Regions from separate parts of the Streptomyces sp. BB1-1-1 genome, predicted to be linked through region 2. Evidence: riboswitches for the same ligand, from Rfam matches in the RefSeq annotation. Region 2 holds a riboswitch; each other region holds the start of a gene.
The links. Region 2 has a riboswitch for thiamine pyrophosphate ahead of thiC (phosphomethylpyrimidine synthase ThiC). Riboswitches for the same ligand answer to the same signal wherever they lie in the genome.
Positions count from the first base shown of each region.

Region 1 (3,268 bases), 2.0 Mb from region 2:
GAGTCGCCCAGCATCAGCGTCGACCGCCCGATGGTGATCTCGGCGTGCATGATCCCACCGCCCGGAGCATCGATCCGGAAGTTCTCATGGGCGCCGAACGCCCGCTGGTAGAAGTCGATCGCCGCGGCGGCGTCGTCGACCATGATGTGCGGGATCACCGCATAGCGGTAGCGGTCGGGGATCTCGAAGTGGGCTGTGTGCTCGCTCATGGCGAACCTCCTCGAAAAGGCACGTTGATCGGTTCCTACGGATCGTTTCTGCGGATCGTTCCCGCGGTCTTGAACGGAGCCTAAAAGCTCAAGTTTGGTCCAGGTCAAGCGGCGATGCGGCGCCGCGGGATCTGCCGGCGCTCGGTCACGCCGGGCCTGGTCTCCCGCAGGCAGGCCACCCAAGTCGATCTGCGACACTGGTTGAGTCATGCCTAAGCCCGGAGAACTCACATTCGTCGCCCCCCGCGCAGCCAAGAAGCCGCCGCGGCACCTCGCCGACCTCACGCCCGCCGAGCGCAAGGAGGCCGTCGCCGCGATCGGCGAGAAGCCGTTCCGTGCGAAGCAGCTCTCGCAGCACTACTTCGCGCGGTACGCGCACGACCCCGAGCAGTGGACCGACATCCCCGCCGGCTCGCGCCAGGGGCTCCGGGAGGCGCTGCTGCCCGAGCTGATGTCGGTGGTGCGGCACCTGTCGACCGACCAGGGCACCACCCGCAAGACGCTGTGGAAGCTGTTCGACGGGACGCTCGTCGAGTCCGTCCTCATGCGCTACCCGGACCGGGTGACCATGTGCATCAGCTCCCAGGCGGGCTGCGGTATGAACTGCCCGTTCTGTGCCACGGGGCAGGCGGGTCTGGACCGGAATCTGTCCACCGCCGAGATCGTGCACCAGATCGTGGACGGGATGCGCGCCCTGCGGGACGGTGAGGTCCCCGGAGGACCGGCCCGGCTGAGCAACATCGTGTTCATGGGCATGGGCGAGCCCCTCGCCAACTACAACCGCGTCGTCGGCTCCATCCGCCGCCTCACCGACCCCGAGCCCGACGGACTGGGGCTCTCCCAGCGCGGCATCACCGTCTCCACGGTCGGCCTCGTGCCGGCGATCCACCGTTTCGCCGACGAGGGCTTCAAGTGCCGCCTCGCCATCTCGCTGCACGCCCCCGACGACGAGCTGCGCGACACCCTCGTCCCGGTCAACACGCGCTGGAAGGTGCGTGAGGTGCTGGACGCCGGGTTCGAGTACGCGGAGCGGTCGGGCCGGCGGCTGTCGATCGAGTACGCGCTGATCCGGGACATCAACGACCAGGCCTGGCGCGGCGACCGGCTCGGGCGGATGCTCAAGGGCAGGCCCGTGCACGTCAACCTCATCCCGCTCAACCCCACGCCCGGCTCGAAGTGGACCGCTTCACGGCCCGAGGACGAGAAGGCGTTCGTCGAGGCGATCGCGGCGCACGGTGTGCCGGTGACGATCCGGGACACCCGTGGTCAGGAGATCGACGGGGCGTGTGGTCAGCTCGCCGCGAGCGAGCGGTAACCTGACCGGCGTCGTACACCGTCGTACGACAACTTCATACGGAAGTACGTCCGGAACCACATCTTCATATTCCGACAGGGGAGCGCCACAGCGCTGAGAGTGCGGCACCGGCCGCAGACCCTCCGAACCTGGCCCAGGTCATTCTGGGTAGGGAGATCGGTCACCACTCGAGCTGTTGCGCCCTGCCCGGGACCCTCGCCAGGGTTCCGGGCGGGGCCGCGTCTTCTCCTGGTCACCCAGGAGGAATTCAGTGAGCATCACCAAGAGGGCCACCGTCCTTGCCGTCGGGCTCGGCATGGTCGGCGGCCTGGCCGCCTGCGGATCGTCGTCCGACGGCGGCAGCCAGGGCTCCGGCGACTCCAAGACCGTGACCCTCGTCAGCCACAACTCGTGGGCCGCCTCGAAGGACGTCATCGCCGCCTTCGAGAAGAGCTCCGGCTACAAGGTCCGGGTGCTGGAGGACGGCGACGCCGGGCAGGCCGTCAACAAGGCCATCCTCACCAAGGACAACCCCCAGGGCGACGTCTTCTTCGGCGTCGACAACACGCTGCTGTCCCGCGCGCTCGACAACGGGCTGTTCCAGCCGTACGAGGCGAAGGGCTCCGACCGTATCCGCCCCGAGTACCGGGCCGACCAGGATAAGCACCGGGTCACGCCCGTCACCACCGGCGACATCTGTGTCAACTACGACAAGGCGTACTTCAGCAAGCACAAGCTGACCCCGCCGGACTCCTTCGACGACCTGATCAAGCCCGAGTACAAGGACCTGCTCGTCACCGAGAACGCGGGCACCTCCTCGCCCGGTCTCGGCTTCCTGCTCGGCACCGCCGCCGAGTACGGGGACGACGGCTGGCAGGACTACTGGAAGAAGCTGAAGGCGAACGGCGTCAAGGTCGTCGACGGCTGGGAGCAGGCGTACAACGAGGAGTTCTCCGGTTCGTCCGGCGGCAAGAAGGCCAAGGGCGACCGCCCGCTCGTCGTCTCCTACGCCTCGTCCCCGCCCGCCGAGGTGATCTACGCCGACCCGCAGCCCGACACCGCGCCGACGGGCGTCGCCACCGGCACCTGCTTCCGTCAGGTCGAGTACGCGGGCCTGCTGGGCAACGCCGAGAACACCGAGGGCGGCAAGGCACTCCTCGACTTCCTCATCGGCAAGGAGTTCCAGGAGGACATGCCGCTGAACATGTTCGTCTATCCGGTGCGGGAGGGCGCGCGGATCCCCGAGGCGTTCCGGAAGTTCGGGCCGCAGGCCGAGGACCCGCAGACCATGGACCCGGCGAAGATCGCCGGCAATCGCGACCAGTGGGTCAAGTCGTGGACCTCACTCGTACTGAAGTAGGCAAGGCCAGGACTTCGCGCGGGAGCGCGGCGCGGCTGGCCCTGATGGCCGTGCCCGTCGCGTTCTTCGCGGTGTTCTTCGCCTACCCGGTCGCCGCGATCGTCGCGCGCGGACTGGAGATCGACGGATCCTGGCGGTTCGGGCGGATCGGGGACGTGCTCGCCCAGTCCGACGTACAGCAGGTGCTGTGGTTCACCACCTGGCAGGCGCTGGCCTCCACCGCGCTCACCCTGCTCGTCGCACTGCCCGGCGCGTACGTCTTCGCCCGGTTCGACTTCCCCGGCAAGCAGGTTCTGCGGGCCGTGGTGACCGTGCCGTTCGTGCTGCCGACGGTCGTCGTCGGTACGGCGTTCCTGGCGCTGGTCGGACGCGGCGGGCTGCTCGACGAGCTGTGGGGCGTACGGC
Region 1 is NZ_CP134203.1:2,475,494-2,478,761, reverse strand. It holds gene RI578_RS11335 (VOC family protein) at 1-209, opposite strand, end outside; gene rlmN (23S rRNA (adenine(2503)-C(2))-methyltransferase RlmN) at 418-1,524, shown strand; TPP riboswitch at 1,591-1,696, shown strand; gene RI578_RS11325 (thiamine ABC transporter substrate-binding protein) at 1,775-2,863, shown strand; gene RI578_RS11320 (iron ABC transporter permease) at 2,908-3,268, shown strand, end outside.
Region 1: linked by a shared signal. The riboswitch ahead of RI578_RS11325 (thiamine ABC transporter substrate-binding protein) and the one ahead of thiC (phosphomethylpyrimidine synthase ThiC) in region 2 are both predicted to bind thiamine pyrophosphate.

Region 2 (3,268 bases):
GGGAGCCGCACCGGTACCCGGCGTCGTCCCGGCGGCCTGTGCCGCCGGTGCGCCGGTCGGTCGGTCGGCCGATACGACGAGGGCCGCGAGCGCCGTGGTGACCGGAACGGATGCCACCAGGCCGATCGAGCCGACCAGCGTGCGCACGATCTCCTCCGCCACCAACTCGCTGTTGGCGACCGTCCCCACCCCGCTCTGCGCGATCGAGAACAGCAGCAGCAGGGGCAGCGCGGCGCCCGCGTAGGCGAGGACGAGCGTGTTGACGACCGAGGCGATGTGGTCGCGGCCGATCCGGATGCCCGCCCGGTACAGCCCCCGCCAGCCCATCGTCGGGTTGGCCTCGTGCAGTTCCCAGACCGCCGACGTCTGGGTGACCGTCACGTCGTCGAGCACACCGAGCGAACCGATGATGACTCCGGCGAGCAGGAGGCCGCTCATGTCGATCGTCGGATACAGGCCGTGGATGAGGCCGGTGTTGTCGTCCGTGTTGCCGGTGAGCGCGGCCCAGTCGATGAACAGCGATCCGAGCACACCGATCAGCAACAGCGAGATCAGGGTGCCGAGCACCGCGACGGACGTACGGGCCGACAGGCCGTGGCACAGATACAGCGCGATCAGCATGATGGCGCTGGCCCCGACTACCGCCACGGCCAGCGGGTTCGACCCCTGCAGGATCGCGGGCAGGATGAAGAAGTTCAGCAGCAGGAAGCTGATGGCCAGCGAGATCAGGGCCATGAGGCCCCGCAGCCTTCCGACGACCACGACGGCGAGCGCGAAGATGCCGGCGAGCAGGGCCAGCGGCAGCCCGCGGTTGATGTCGGTCACCGAGTACTGCAGGTCCTTCGGTGCGGAGGGCTCGTAGGCGACCACCACCTTCTGGCCCTCGTGCAGCTGCCGCGACTGGTCCGGCTGCACGATCTCGGTGAACGTGAGGCCCTTGTGCTTGCCGGTGTCGACGCGGATCGTCGCCCGCTTGCAGTCGCCCTGCGCCTGCTGCACCGCGGAGGAGCCCTCGGCAGTGGAGGTGTCGCCGGTCGGGGGGACGCCCGAGGCGTTGACGGACTGACAGCTCAGCTCGACCACCTTGGTGACGGTGGCGTCCTGCGTCTGCCGGTCGAAGCCGACCCCGGTGCGTTCGTGCGGCGGCGCACCGCCCGGCCACAGCAACGCGAGCCCGACCAGCACCGCCGCGGCGAACGGGATGAGGACCGCGGCGATGACCTTCCGCAGATGCCGGGAGACGGGCGCCGCCGGTCCGTGACTGTGGGAGTGCCCGTGCCCACCCGGACCGCCGTGCCCACCCGGACCGCCGTGCCCGCCGGAATCGCCGTGGCCGCCGCCCGTGTCGTGTCTGCCGCCGCCCGCGCCGTGAGCGCCGGAGGGGGCGGGGCCGGCTCCGTGGCCGTTGCCGTCCTCGGGGCCCGGTCCGCGGCGGGGCTCGTGCGGCGGAAACGGTGGATGCTGCGGTGTGGTCACCGACCGATCATCGCAAGAACCAGGGGGGCCCTCTGTTCACCGCGCCCGAATTGACGCTAGCGTGGGGGCACCTTTGTACACGCGGGAGCTCGGAGCACCGGGCTGAGAGGGCGCTGACCTCCGTCCCAGCGATGTTTCACGGGAAACGTCACCGAATCCGAGTGATGTATCCCACGAAGCGTCGACAGACGGAAGCCGCTGCGTCGACCGCCGAACCTGTTACCGGGTAATGCCGGCGTAGGGAGTAGGTCTCATGACCATCAAGGACGCACGCACGCCTGCCTCCACGCAGAACTCCGCCCAGGAGGAGACCGCGGAGGCCGGGAAGTCCATCGGCTGGCACAAGGCGTACGTCGAGGGTTCGCGCCCCGACCTGCGCGTGCCGGTTCGTCAGGTGCACCTCACCAACGGGCAGTCGGTCACGCTGTACGACACGTCGGGCCCGTACACCGATCCGCTCGTCGACACCGATGTCCGCAGGGGGCTGCTGCCGCTGCGGGAGAACTGGATCATCGCCCGAGGAGACACCGAGGAGTACGCGGGCCGTCCCGTCCGTCCCGAGGACGACGGAATCAAGCACACCTCTCCGCGCGGCGGCCTGCGCAACCTCGACGCCGTCTTCCCCGGACGGCCGCGTCAGCCGCGCCGGGGGAGGGACGGCAACGCGGTCACGCAGCTCGCGTACGCACGCCGGGGCGAGATCACGCCGGAGATGGAGTACGTGGCCGTCCGGGAGAACGTCTCGCCGGAAGTGGTCCGGGAGGAGATCGCGGCGGGTCGTGCCGTGCTGCCCGCCAACGTCAACCACCCGGAGATCGAGCCGATGATCATCGGCAAGCGGTTCCTGGTGAAGGTCAACGCCAACATCGGCAACTCGGCGGTCACGTCCTCCATCGAGGAGGAGGTCGACAAGATGACCTGGGCGACCCGGTGGGGTGCCGACACGGTCATGGACCTGTCCACCGGCCGCAACATCCACACCACCCGCGAGTGGGTGCTGCGCAACTCCCCCGTCCCCATCGGCACCGTGCCGCTCTACCAGGCCCTGGAGAAGGTCGACGGCCGCGCCGAGGAGCTGACCTGGGAGATCTACAAGGACACCGTCATCGAGCAGGCCGAGCAGGGCGTGGACTACATGACGGTTCACGCGGGCGTGCGCCTGGCGTACGTACCGCTGACCGCGAACCGCAAGACGGGCATCGTCTCGCGCGGCGGCTCGATCATGGCGGCGTGGTGCCTGGCGCACCACAAGGAGTCGTTCCTCTACGACAACTTCGAGGAGCTCTGCGAGATCCTCGCCGCCTACGACGTCACGTACTCCCTCGGCGACGGCCTGCGGCCGGGCTCGATCGCGGACGCCAACGACGAGGCGCAGTTCGCGGAGTTGCGCACGCTCGGGGAACTCAACTCGATCGCCAAGCGTTTCAACGTACAGACCATGATCGAGGGCCCGGGCCATGTCCCGATGCACAAGATCAAGGAGAACATCGACCTTCAGCAGGAGATCTGCGATGAAGCTCCGTTCTATACGCTCGGCCCGCTGACGACGGACGTCGCGCCGGCGTACGACCACATCACCTCCGGCATCGGTGCCGCGATGATCGCCTGGTGGGGCACGGCCATGCTCTGCTACGTCACGCCCAAGGAGCACCTGGGCCTGCCCAACCGTGACGACGTCAAGACCGGCGTCATCACCTACAAGATCGCCGCCCATGCCGCCGACCTCGCCAAGGGTCACCCAGGTGCGCAGGAGTGGGACGACGCGCTGTCGGACGCCCGTTTCGAGTTCCGG
Region 2 is NZ_CP134203.1:4,465,291-4,468,558, forward strand. It holds gene RI578_RS20545 (YibE/F family protein) at 1-1,476, opposite strand, end outside; TPP riboswitch at 1,548-1,737, shown strand; gene thiC (phosphomethylpyrimidine synthase ThiC) at 1,730-3,268, shown strand, end outside.

Region 3 (3,268 bases), 1.8 Mb from region 2:
AGACCCGTCCGACCCGGGCCGCCGCACCCGGGCGGAGGGCTACACCGTCGCCGCCTTGAGCGGCCTCGCCGGGTCGGCCAGCAGCCGCGGGTCCATCGTCGTGCCCGCCTGGATCACGCGTTTGCCCTGGGCCAGGTCCCGGGGGCGGCCCACCGCCAGCAGGGCGACCAGGCGGTCCTGGCGCAGCCAGCAGACCGTCCAGGCGGGTCCCGAGGGGTCGCCGCGCCACAGGGCGGTGTCGGCGGCCGTGTGATGACCGGCGTACTGGACGAAGCGGCCGAACTGCTCGGACCAGAAGTACGGCACCGGGTCGTAGGCCACCGGGGCCTCGCCGACGGCGGCGCCGATGATGTTGGCGGCGACCGTGCGCGGGCCCTGGAGGGCGTTGTCCCAGTGGTGCACCAGCAGCCGCTCGCCGTAGCGGCCGGACGGGAAGGACGCGCAGTCGCCGACCGCGTAGACGTCCGGGACGGAGGTGCGCAGGCGGTCGTCGGCCAGGACGTCGCCGTGCGCGCCGAGGTCGATGCCGGAGCCGGCGAGCCAGGCGGTGGCGGGCCGGGCTCCGATGCCGACGACGACCGCGCCGGCGGGCAGCCGCGATCCGTCGTCGAGGACGACGACGTGGCCGGGCTCCCCGGGTCCGCCGGGCCCCCCGGGACCGCCCGTCTCGACGCGCTCCACGCGCGCGTGGGTGCGCAGTACGGCGCCCGAGTCGGCGTACCAGCCGGTCATCGGCGCGGCGACCTCGGCGGGCAGCGCACCGGCGAGGGGCCGGTCGGCGGCCTCCACGACGGTCACCGCGCAGCCCGCCTCGCGCGCGGCGGTGGCGAACTCGGCGCCGATCCAGCCCGCGCCGACGACCACGATGTCGTGCTGCCGGGCGAGCACCGGCCGCAGTCGTTCGGCGTCGTCCAGGGTGCGCAGCAGGTGCACTCCGGGCACGCCCTCCGCGCCGGGCAGCCGGATCGGTTCGGCGCCGGTCGCGAGGACGAGGAGGTCGTACGGCACGGGTCCGTCGGAGGTGTCCAGGACGTGCGCGCGGGGGCGGACGCCCAGGGCCTCGCAGCCGAGCCGCAGGGTGATGCCGAGTGCCTCGAAGTCGACGTCGAAGGCGGAGCCCTCGGCCGTGCCGAGCAGGACGGCCTTGGACAGCGGGGGACGGTCGTAGGGCTGGTGCGGCTCCGCGCCGATCAGGGTCACGGTGCCGGTGAAGCCCTGCTCCCGCAGGGCGACCGCGGTCTGCACGCCCGCCATGCCGGCGCCCACCACGACCACGCGGCGCTCCGCGTCCGCTCCCCGTTCCCGGGTCTGCTCCTGCGTCTGCTCGCTCACCTGATCACCTTAGACACCGACGATTCGTCAGTCAGTGCTCGTGCGCGGTGACCTGCTCCACAACGCTCGTCCCGCTGCCCCGCCGCGACTCCCACTCCCAGGTCTCGTCCAGGCGCACCCGCCCGTCCGGCAGCTCGGCGACGGTCGACACGCAGTGTCCCGACGACGTGCTTCCGTCGGTCTTGAGCTGCACGTACCGGAAGTCGAGGCGGTCGCCCTCCCTGGTGCCCACCAGACGTCCGCGGACGACGTCACCGCCCGCGTACTCGGCCCATACGGCGCCGTCCTGCTCGTGGTAGGTGAAGCGGGTGCGCGTACCCACCTGGCCGGGCGCCTGGTCGGCGACGGGGGCGAGAACGAGACCGTCGAGTGAACGCGCCACGGGCGGAGGCTCCCTTACAAGTGCGATGCGCTGCGGGCTAGGGTGGCCAACGTAAAGCACTCGCGGGAGCCCGGACGCACCGGGCTGAGAGGGAGGCTGGCGGCCTCCGACCGTACGAACCTGATCCGGGTCATGCCGGCGAAGGGAGGGGCTGGACGCCCATGTCGTCACCACCGACTTCTGCTTCCGTGTCCGGAGTTGCCGCGAGGGCCGCGTCGTCGCGTACGCCGGACGTCCTCGTCGTCGGCGGCGGGATCATCGGCCTGGTCACCGCCTGGCGGTCCGCGCAGCGCGGGCTCGCCACGGCCCTCGTGGACCCCGAGCCGGGCGGTGGGGCCGCCCAGGTGGCCGCCGGGATGCTGGCCGCCGTGACGGAGCTGCACTACGGCGAGCAGACGCTGCTCGCGCTGAACCTCGCCTCGGCCCGCCGCTACCCGGAGTTCGCGGCCGAGCTGGCCGACCTCACCGGCCACGACCTCGGTTACCGCCGGTGCGGCACCCTCGCCGTCGCGCTGGACGCCGACGACCGGGCCCACCTGCGGGAACTGCACGCGCTCCAGCAGCGCTCGGGCCTGGACTCCGAGTGGCTGTCGGGGCGCGAGTGCCGGCGCCTGGAGCCGATGCTCGCGCCGGGTGTGCGCGGGGGCCTGCGGGTGGACGGCGACCATCAGATCGACCCCCGGCGCCTCGCCGACGCGCTGGTGGCCGCCTGCGAGCGCGCGGGCGTCGTCTTCCACCGGGTGTGGGCCGACCGGCTCACCGTCGGGCGCGGCGGCGAGCGGGCGACGGGTGTCGTCACGGCCGACGGCACCGCGCTGGAGGCCGGGCAGGTGGTGCTGGCCGGGGGCAGCCTGAGCGGACGGTTCACGGGCGTCCCGGAGGACGTGCTGCCGCCGGTGCGGCCCGTGAAGGGGCAGGTGCTGCGGCTGACGATGCCGCGGGCGCACGGGCCGCTGCTGAGCCGGACGGTGCGTGCCGTGGTGCGCGGCAACCCCCTCTACCTGGTGCCCCGGGAGAGCGGCGAGCTGGTCGTCGGCGCCACCAGCGAGGAGCTGGGCTGGGACACGACGGTGACCGCGGGCGGCGTCTACGAGTTGCTGCGCGACGCCCACGAGCTGGTCCCCGGCATCACCGAGCTGCCGCTGGCGGAGACCCGGGCGGGTCTGCGTCCCGGGTCCCCGGACAACGCCCCGCTGCTCGGCCCGACCGGGCTGGCGGGCCTGCTGCTGGCCACCGGGCACTTCCGCAACGGCGTCCTGCTCACCCCGGTCACCGGCGACGCCATGGCACACGCCCTGACCACCGGGGAGCTGCCGGCCGAGGCCCGCCCCTTCACCCCCCGGCGCTTCGGCGCCGCTCCCGCACTCCAGCGACTCTCGGAGCAGCCCGCATGAACATCTCCGTCAACGGCGAGCCGCGCCAGGTGGCTCCCGGCACGGCCCTGGACGCCCTGGTGGGCACGCTCACCGCGGCGCCGTCCGGTGTGGCCGCCGCCCTGAACGAAACCGTCGTCCCGCGCGCGCAGTGGCCCGCCACCGCGCTGGCCGACGGCGA
Region 3 is NZ_CP134203.1:6,290,994-6,294,261, reverse strand. It holds gene RI578_RS28805 (FAD-dependent oxidoreductase) at 40-1,254, opposite strand; gene RI578_RS28800 (hypothetical protein) at 1,364-1,714, opposite strand; TPP riboswitch at 1,767-1,878, shown strand; gene thiO (glycine oxidase ThiO) at 1,876-3,108, shown strand; gene thiS (sulfur carrier protein ThiS) at 3,105-3,268, shown strand, end outside.
Region 3: linked by a shared signal. The riboswitch ahead of thiO (glycine oxidase ThiO) and the one ahead of thiC (phosphomethylpyrimidine synthase ThiC) in region 2 are both predicted to bind thiamine pyrophosphate.